DNA from 2 places in the Paenibacillus sp. JJ1722 genome. Region 1 is predicted to be linked to the other one. Evidence: riboswitches for the same ligand, from Rfam matches in the RefSeq annotation. Region 1 holds a riboswitch; the other holds the start of a gene.

Region 1 (4,695 bases):
CGTCAAGCGATCCCCCTCAAAGGCAACCTTATTACTCACCTTGGCTTTGTCTTCAGCATGAATGAACGATTGGTATTCAAGTATAAAAGCAGTGGAAATATCCTTGGCAAAAGTAACTTCAAAAGTTTGCTGGCCTTGAGCGTCTGTCTTGATATACAGCTTGTAATCTTGGTTTCTAATCAACTCGGTGCTTTTGGTGGTATTTCCGTTGGCAGCGATGATTGTAGAGTACAAATGAAAGGAATCCTCAATTAGGATTTGATTGTTGCTAGGCTGATCTATAATTTTAGCGTTAGATACATGGGACTGTCCTTCATTGATGCGGATGCTCCAATCGATCTTATTTCCATTTTGTGTACCGACTTTAGATACATATTCTCCGCCATGAGGTACCGCGACTTGCGCTGCCCATTCAGAGACTGTTTTTTGTCCATCCAGTAGAAGGGCTTGATTGTGGATTTCTTTTTCAATCAGTTCTCCTTCCAATGAAGTTTGAAAGGTAATCCAGTAGGGAGTCTGTATCTGCTCCTTGAACTGGATACGCAATTCATTACCATTTTGCTCGGAGGGAGGAATAATGGTGTATTGATCTGCTGGGATTTCAGCCCCTTTTTGTACGCCATCCCACCATCCCAGCAAGGTCATATCGTATACTTTTACGGAGGCGGGCAGTAACTTCTGACCTTGCAACAAGGGGTCTCTCACTTCCGCGTGATTCAGAATCTTGCGATTGTAGTTAGCTTTAATGTCCCAGGTAATGAGCTTGGAGGTTGCATTATAGCTTCCTTGCTTGGCACCGTTTCGTTGTGTCATAAAGTCCGGCCAGATCGGGCACTCCACTCCTTGCGATGATCTTTCTCCGTCTTCAAACTGGTATTCTATATGGGATTTATTACGAAACTCGGGCTTCGTCGTATCCGTTTTCCAGTCATTATTATAGGTGGTTGAATACTTGATTGTATAAGCCTTCTGAATGGCTTTATGAAAAATGAGCGTAAATCCTTGTTTATAGTCCTGTGATAGCGGAACCAGCTCATAATCCGTGGGCGCACGTAGCTCCGTTGTTCCGTCAACACTTTGAATTTTCAGGGTGTCCGGTAACAAAGCCAAGCCCCCGTTTGGAAACACATCCTGAATGACAATATTTTTCATGATGTACAAGTCTGTATTGATGGTAATCACCCAAGGTATGATTTTGGTGTTGTAATTGGGTGTGTCATACATTTTAGTCATAACTCCGCTTATGATTTCCGTCGATACAATCTTCTGCGTTCCATCCGAGGTTATGATGTTTATAACTTTTCCATTATCATAGACACGGCCTCTGGCTTGAGTCTGGTATCGGATGGTATAGGCTGAATCTACGTCGAAGTTGAATTGAAGTTTGAAGCCGTTGCGGTCCGGATAATCAACTGGGATGACAGTATACGCCCACGATGGGAGCTCCTCCAGTGTGTTTCCCTTAAATACTTTCAAAGAACCGGGCAGCAATTCTTGAGTTTTATTGAAATGATCAATTAAAAGAGCTTTGGCTTCGGGGATTTTTGTCTCGCTGAAGTTATATCTTATGGCCCACGAGAGTGTTTGTGTGGCATGATCATATTTTTCAACCTTTTTGGACAAAAATTCACCACGTTCCACCTGAACAGTAGCGGTAGCAACAACGTTCTCTATCGCATCTCCTGAAAGCGTTGCTGTGTTGGAGAAACGAGTTTTATCGCCAATAATACGCGTGGAATATTGAATCTGATAGGCCGTGTTAATGCTATCGTCTTGAAAACGAATCACAAACCCTGTCCCGGCTTGATCTGCTTCAATGGCATATTCACTTGCATTCACTAGGTCTCGAACAACGGTCGAGCCGTCGATATTGACTTGTAGATGATAGAGCCGGATAGAGTCTCTTCTGAGTTCCAGCCCTGAAGGAATGGGATCGGTGATGAGGGCATGCTTTACGGTGTTTAGTTGTTTGTTCACATCAATGGTCCAGTCGATCTGATTGGTGCCCTCTATTTTCCCTTGTTTGCTTAGGGTTGGCCCTGACTGGGGTTTTACATTCACGATGACCGTTTGTACCCCGCCTTTGATCGGAATCGCAATGATGATCTCTGTACTGCCTTTCACCGTTTCTTTCGTAAACTCGGTTTTAACTTGTAGTTTGCCGCTGACATTGGAGTGATTCTCTACATATTGGTTAAAGGTCATGATAACCTTGCCCTGACGATCTACTGTGAAGTATCCCACGGTTCCATCGGTAGTGACTAACGGAGATGAGATATCAGTGTAGATGACAAACTGTTCTGGTAAATGAAAGGTGAAGGTGTCCCCTGACTTATAGGTATTGTCAGGAAGCTCCCATTCATATCCTAGTTGGATGGCTGATCCGATGTCGAATTGGCTGCCGGGACTATATACCGCATCAATGACACGCCCTGTTTCGTCGGTCAGGTTCAACTTCGTTAGTATGCTCTGCGGAGCTGCATCATGTTGAGACTTTGAACTGACTGCTCCTTGAACGAAGGGGACCGTGTTTGAAGGAATCTCCCCAGGAGGTTCAAGGTTTGGGACAACGTATACAGCATCTGTAACGGTAGGTGTAGGATCAGATACAGCACTCTGCGGCAGTTCTGGGGCTGGAGCATCTGCGTAAGCCAGCGTTGCGCTGAAAAAGCTTTGGACAATGAGCAATAAGGCAATGATCATTACATTTATTTTTGTTCTCATGCTCCAAGTGATTCTCCTATTCATCGTAATATGGCAATGCTTCGTTCGAAATTAGTATATTCAGCATGTTAGGCAGACATGACTATCCCAATAGAAAAAAAGCCCTGATCATAGCGATCAGGGCTTTCTTCGAGAGAGGCATAGCAATTTGTGATGGATCTATGTAAAAAAGACATAATAAAAAGCTCGTTCATCTGGTAGCTGGCTGCCATCCGGATAGGAAGGCCCTATAGTTTTGCGTCACTGCCTTTCGACAGTTTTGCCATTAACTTGAATAGCTTGTGCGTCTATCATCTATCAAACTGATTTCATGTAACCTCTCATTTACAACTTGGAACGGTTCCCCCATTTTTTGCGGAAGGAATGAGGTGTTTCTCCTACATGCTCCTTGAATAGGTTAATAAAATGGCTCGTATTGGGAATCCCTACGTACCTTGCGATATCCACAATGGACATGTCACTGGTTTTAAGCCAGCTTTGAGCGGCTGTGATACGGACATTAATGAGATAATCAATCGGAGAGAAACCGATCTGCTTTTTGAAATTTTTAGCCAGATTAAACTTGTTTAATTCAAACATGTCTGCCAGCGAGTCCAGTGTTATTCGCTCACAGTAGGACTGATCCAAATATTGCTGTACCCGGCGTACTTCGCTGAGGGTTTCAGCATTCACATGCGGATGATCATAGGGATGTTGCAAAATGCACATTAGTATTTCACCAATGAGCCTGGACGTTAGCAGCTCAGCGGAAAGACTTCTGTCAGACTGCCCGCAAATCAGAGCATGGAGCTTATCCAATATAATATGCGGATTATGCATGGAAATGACCGGTTTATTATGCTTGGCAAATTGTTCGTAAAAATTTTCGATCAGGTTGCCATACAGGTACAGGCTGATATACTCCCAGGATTCATGACCGGAGGTGCTGTATTGAACATATTCCTCGCAATTAATAAAGAACAAATCTTGAGGTTTTATGATATATTTCTTGCCCCGGTACAGTAATTCTCCCTTACCAGACAACGTAAAGACAAGCAAAAAAGAGGCAAGTTCTTTCCTTTCCATCGTAAAAGCAGAAGTTTTTTGGAAGTAGCCTAATTCCTGGATATATAAAAGGGATTGCTTGGCAAAAGCGGAGGGAGTGCGTACAATTACGACCGGATCGCCATTCCAGAGGCCCACGTTGTTTTTTTGGTCTGTTGTCATATTCAATTCCTTTACAAAAAAGCAATTTTATCTAGCATATCTTGGTTTGATTTACCAATATATAATGGCTGATTAAACATGATTTCCTATTTATAAAAGTTTATTTTATCACAACAAATATGTCTATATATCAAATTATGTGTGTGAGCTTTATGGGAGTCTCGCTTTTTATGGATATTTAATCTGATAATCCATATGAAAAAGTCGAATGCTGTTGAAAGAATCTGGGGTTATCATGGATTCAAATCCTTTCTGAGGTCAAATACCAAAATGGTACTGAAAAAAGGTATCTTATGCCCATTCAACTTTCTTGTTCACTTCTCCTTTCGGTTTAAAAAAATTGGGACTTGGTTTTGTTAAAATGGTTCGTAAGGCTTATTATTGAAAATAAGAGTTTGGGCCCAGTACTGTGATTTTGTTCACAAACATGAATGTAAAAAAGAGAGATATATGCATAAAAAATTACGCAAAAAGTGCCCTTGCGCGTTTCATCAAAAGTGCTTTCAACTTTGGAAATGACACGGGCAATGATATGATGGGTAATACAGGTATAGTGCTTTACTTACTCGACAGTCAGTTTGGAGGATTACAGGATGGGAAAACCAAAAAGTACGAAAACCGCAGCGGCTTGGTCGCTCGTTATTCTAGGGGCAGGCTTTGCAGCCACATTGCCCTTCCAGCAATATGGCTGGGCTCGTTTATTAGCCGGAGCTTTTGAGGCAGGACTTGTAGGGGGACTGGCAGACTGGTTCGCTGTCACTGCTT
Region 2 (4,695 bases), 1.0 Mb from region 1:
TTCAGAGAAATATGGTTACATTATTCCGAAAAACGATGCCACTCAAGGTAGCACAGGCTACCGTGAAGTGAGCCATTTTCAAGAGAAACCCGACCGGGAGCAGGCGGAGCGTCTGATTGAACGCAATGCTCTATGGAACTGCGGGGTTTTTGCATTCAAATTAAGTTATTTGCTGGATATCTTGGCATCCAAGGGGTTGCCGCTTAATTATGAAGAAATGCAAAAGCAATACGCATCTCTGGAAAAAATCAGCTTTGACTATGAAGTAGTCGAGAAGGAAAAGGACATCGTAGTTCTTCCGTATGATGGTTTTTGGAAGGATTTGGGTACCTGGAATACGCTCACAGAAGAAATGTCTAATCAACAAGTGGGCAGAGGTGTAGTAACGGAGGATTGCGTCAATACGAGCCTTATTAACGAGTTAGACATTCCTGTGGCGATCATTGGAACGAATGATCTGATCGTAGCCGCTAGCCCGGATGGCATTCTTGTGACCAATAAGGCAGAAAGTCCTCGCATTAAGGAAGTGCTCAAGGCTCATGATCAGCGTCCAATGTATGAAGAACGTCGTTGGGGACAGTATCGGGTTGTGGATTATGTCAAGTATGACGAGGGTAACGAGGTATTGACCAAACGAATCCGCGTACGGAAAGGCAAAAATATCAGCTACCAGCTTCATTTCAAACGAAGTGAAATCTGGACCATTATTAGCGGTGAAGCGGAAATTATTTTGAATGAGAAGCTGCACAAAGTGAAGGCTGGTGACGTAGTACGTATCCCTGAAGGGACGAAGCATAGCATTTTGGCAGTGACCGATGTGGATTTTATTGAGGTGCAGACTGGCTCTGAGTTGGTTGAAGAGGATATTGTCCGCTTTTGTATGGATTGGAATGAAATTTCCCGTCACCAATTTATCTCCTAATTATTTTCGTGAAAACGAAAAAAAGACGAATTCATGAAAATTCATAGCCTAAACTGTCGAAATTGGGCGAAAACCTGTAAATTCATGAACATGACCTATTAAATTTTGGTAAAAAAAAGTCGATACTTAGGGTAAGAAGGAATCCAAACTCCTTCCAACGATAAACGCAGCCCTGTCGAAAGGCAGGTACGCAAAGCTAAAGGGCCTTCCACAAGGATGGCAGCCTGGCTACCGAAAGGAAGAGCGAAAGTGAGATTCAATTTTATTCCTCTGTATCGACTGATACGTCATGTACTCCCCGTTGTTATGCTTTTTTCATTGTTGCCCGTCGGTTTTGGAGATTCTCTGTCGGTGGCGAATGCCGCTTCATTACAACCTGTTAATTCGGACGCTTCTACTCAGGCCCGTGAACTATACAATTATTTACTCAACATCTCAGGGAAAAAAATAGTCACCGGTCAGCATGATTATTTGGAAAGTCCAGATGAATTAAGTAACAAGGTCCAAAAAATCAGTCAGGCATATGTTGGTGTACACGGCTATGAGATGGGAGCTATCTCTGGTCAATCTGACGCTACGGAAGCAGCACAACGTAAAAATGTCGTCGATAGTGCTATCCGTTGGGACAGATCCGGTGGAATTGTGACGATGACTTTTCATGAAGCGCTACCAGGTAGGCCACTGACTTGGGCCAATGTACAGGCGAAAGTAAGTCAGGCGGAGTTCAACAAATACGTGACCCCAGGTACTACGCAGTATAACCTCCTCATTGCCGATCTGGATAAGGTCGCTGTATCGTTAAAGCAGCTTCGTGATGCAGGGGTTCCGGTTTTGTGGAGACCTTACCACGAAATGAATGGTGACTGGTTCTGGTGGGGAAACAAAACTAATTTCAATCAGCTATGGAATATCATGTATGACCGTTTTACAAACACACATCAATTGAACAATCTGCTGTGGGTATGGAGTCCGAATGCGCCCAATTCGTATACTGTCCCGTATACCCCAAAATACCCGGGGGATGACAAAGTGGACATTTTGGCAGTAGACATTTACAACAATGATTTTAAGCAAAGTCATTACGAAGGTCTGCTCGGGCTGGCACGGAATAAGCCGATTGCCATTGGGGAGCACGGTGAGATGCCTAGTTCTGAGGTATTGCAGGCTCAACCTAAATGGGTATATTCCATGACTTGGGGCAAGATGCTGACTGAGAATAACACAACAAATCAAATTCAGGATTATATGAATGATTCGAAGAGTTTGACGCGGGATGATGTGAAAAATGGGCTGGCAGCAATCGAACAACCTGGGACAGACGTACCGACCTTACCGGACGAGGGGCAAAGTGAGCCTATCCCGACTCCGACTCCTCCTTCCGTTCCTGATGGGGTATATGTGAACGGGCTGCAGGGCGAATATTTTAACAATATGAATTTGAGCGGAAGTCCTGCTTTGATCCGTACAGATAGCAAGCTGGACTACAACTGGCGTGCCAATGCAGCTGATCCAAAGGTGAATGCCGATCAGTTCTCGGTTCGCTGGACGGGTAAAATCAAACCGCAATATAGCGAGACCTATACGTTCACAACGATATCCGATGACGGTATCCGTGTATGGGTAGACGGCAAGTTGGTTATTGACAGCTGGTTCAAACAAAGCTGGACAGAGCGTAAAGGTAGTATTACTTTGGAAGCAGGCAAAATGGTAGATTTAAAAGTGGAATACTATGATGAAAAAGGCGACGCGATGGCACGTCTAATGTGGGAAAGTCAGCATGAAGCGAAAGCGGTGATTCCCGGAAACGCTTTGTTTCTTCCTTGATTGATACTCTTTCCCGGTCAAAAAATTTGAGGAGAGAGGGTGGATCATATGATAAAAAAATGGTTATCCCATAGGTATACAGTAGTTTTATCTGGACTACTAGCGGTCGTAGCTATAGCGATGATCGCTTGGTTTATATACACGCCTTCAAGAAGCGCAGAATTGCAGACGGATAAAGTAGCGGCTGCCAGTCCAGTATGGAAGCTGGGTCAGAGGGATGACTCTTCAGCGGAATTCAAAGGTGTGGTCGGTAGGGATAATATCGATATTTCTACAGCAGCTGCCTCTACCGAATCATCTGCTAAAGGATCATTGTCAGCATTGTCGGAAGCAGAGAGTACAACAGTTCCGGTATTGCTCAGCAGTGGAGATATTCCTCCCGGTTTGAATGCGTCCACGAACCCTGAACTGACACTCCAGTATAAGCTGAATCAGATTCCTCCCAATGGTATGATATTCCGTGTTCGGATTTTGGATGCGGGCAAAGCAGTCCCGCAATTGGCTGTATTTTCAAATCATCAGCTGTCCGGTATTATTCAGATTGCCGGGGTTTCCGGTACTGGGAGTACTTATAATTTCAAAAACAACTACGAGCTGTATATACCCAAAGAGCAATTGCAAAGCGGTGTTAACGTACTCAAGCTAAAGACAGCGCGCTGCCTATACTGCTCCTCTGCAGAAGATAAAAATGTGTGGTGGACTTGGGATGACTTGAGCTTGGAGACGTTAGCTTCACCTGCGACCGAACCGGTACACGGTAAATATATACTGACCGGAACAAATGTGAACAATAAAGAATTTTATTATGATCAGGGTGCAGTTAAGCATTTACCATACGTTCTCAAGTGGCTGGGCATTGCTTATAGTGGCAACGTCATGAGGGTCACCTGTGCCAGTAATGTGGGCAAGGCCTGTACAGACGTGGATGATTACTATCAAACGTTAAAGCAGTATAATATGCAATCGTCTGCTTTGTATTTATATACAGGTGATATTAAGCTGCAAAAAGATGGTTCTCTACCAGAGACGGCCAAGCAAAAGTTGCGCGATTATGTAAAAAAATACGGTTCTTATCTTCAATATTATGAAGTAGATAACGAACCTGGATTATTTAATCGCTCCAAGGCGGTAAACCTGGCTGTGGCCAAGTGGTTGAATACAGAAGGCAAGCAATTGGCACCGCATCTCAAAACCGTAGCACCGGGCTGGGCCTACTGGCCAACGTACTCTACCAAGGCATGCAAAAATCAAACCAGTGGTACGCAAAAATGCGGTGACCCAGATGGATGGGAACGGGACCCGGCGCAACGTAAACAGCTGGAGGAAGTCACCGACCTGACCAATGGACACGCCTATGGTGAATCGTATAATGAAGAGGGCGGGGGCAGCTTCGTCCAAAATTTGAAAACCTTCGGCGGTTCGAGCAATGGACTGGCGAAAAAGATGCTGAACACAGAGTTCGGTACCAATGATACGCATCGAGACAATCCAGATTACGGGGCTAGTCAGCCACAAGCAGCTGCATTCGACCGGATTATGCGTTCGCAAATTGGGTTTGCCGATATGTTTATCCAGCACGCTGCTTTTTATAAAGATTATACGCTGTTTAAAACAGGCTTCGATCTGCAAAGTCATAACCCGGCCAACACAGAAATTTATCCGTTCGGGCAAGGACAGGACACCCGCGTTAAGATCATGAGACGCTTGAGCTTAGCCTATGCCACCCATGGAAAACCTCTGACTTATACAGTGCTGAATCCAGAGGAAACCAAGGATAAGATGGTGTATGTTCGTGCGGTGGATACGTCCAAGCTTAAACCGCTGGCAGGTAGCGGCGCTACCTCAGACAAATTGCTGGTGAATCTAGTGAATTTCGAAGCTACCACGCAGACAGTTCGTGTACGGGTAACGATGCCGAAAGCCGGTTTGTACACGGGTGAACGTTTTGG

Evidence for each region. Region 1 has a riboswitch for cyclic di-GMP ahead of ACM1ND_RS01885 (collagen binding domain-containing protein). Riboswitches for the same ligand answer to the same signal wherever they lie in the genome.
Region 2: linked by a shared signal. The riboswitch ahead of ACM1ND_RS06305 (glycosyl hydrolase) and the one ahead of ACM1ND_RS01885 (collagen binding domain-containing protein) in region 1 are both predicted to bind cyclic di-GMP.

Annotation. Positions count from the first base shown of each region.
Region 1 covers NZ_CP182500.1:429,928-434,622, forward strand. The annotation lists gene ACM1ND_RS01885 (collagen binding domain-containing protein) at 1-2,724, opposite strand, end outside; cyclic di-GMP riboswitch class I at 2,918-2,998, opposite strand; gene ACM1ND_RS01890 (AraC family transcriptional regulator) at 3,049-3,930, opposite strand; gene ACM1ND_RS01895 (DUF445 domain-containing protein) at 4,524-4,695, shown strand, end outside.
Region 2 covers NZ_CP182500.1:1,433,646-1,438,340, forward strand. The annotation lists gene ACM1ND_RS06300 (sugar phosphate nucleotidyltransferase) at 1-922, shown strand, start outside; cyclic di-GMP riboswitch class I at 1,078-1,158, shown strand; gene ACM1ND_RS06305 (glycosyl hydrolase) at 1,172-2,746, shown strand; gene ACM1ND_RS06310 (hypothetical protein) at 2,795-4,695, shown strand, end outside.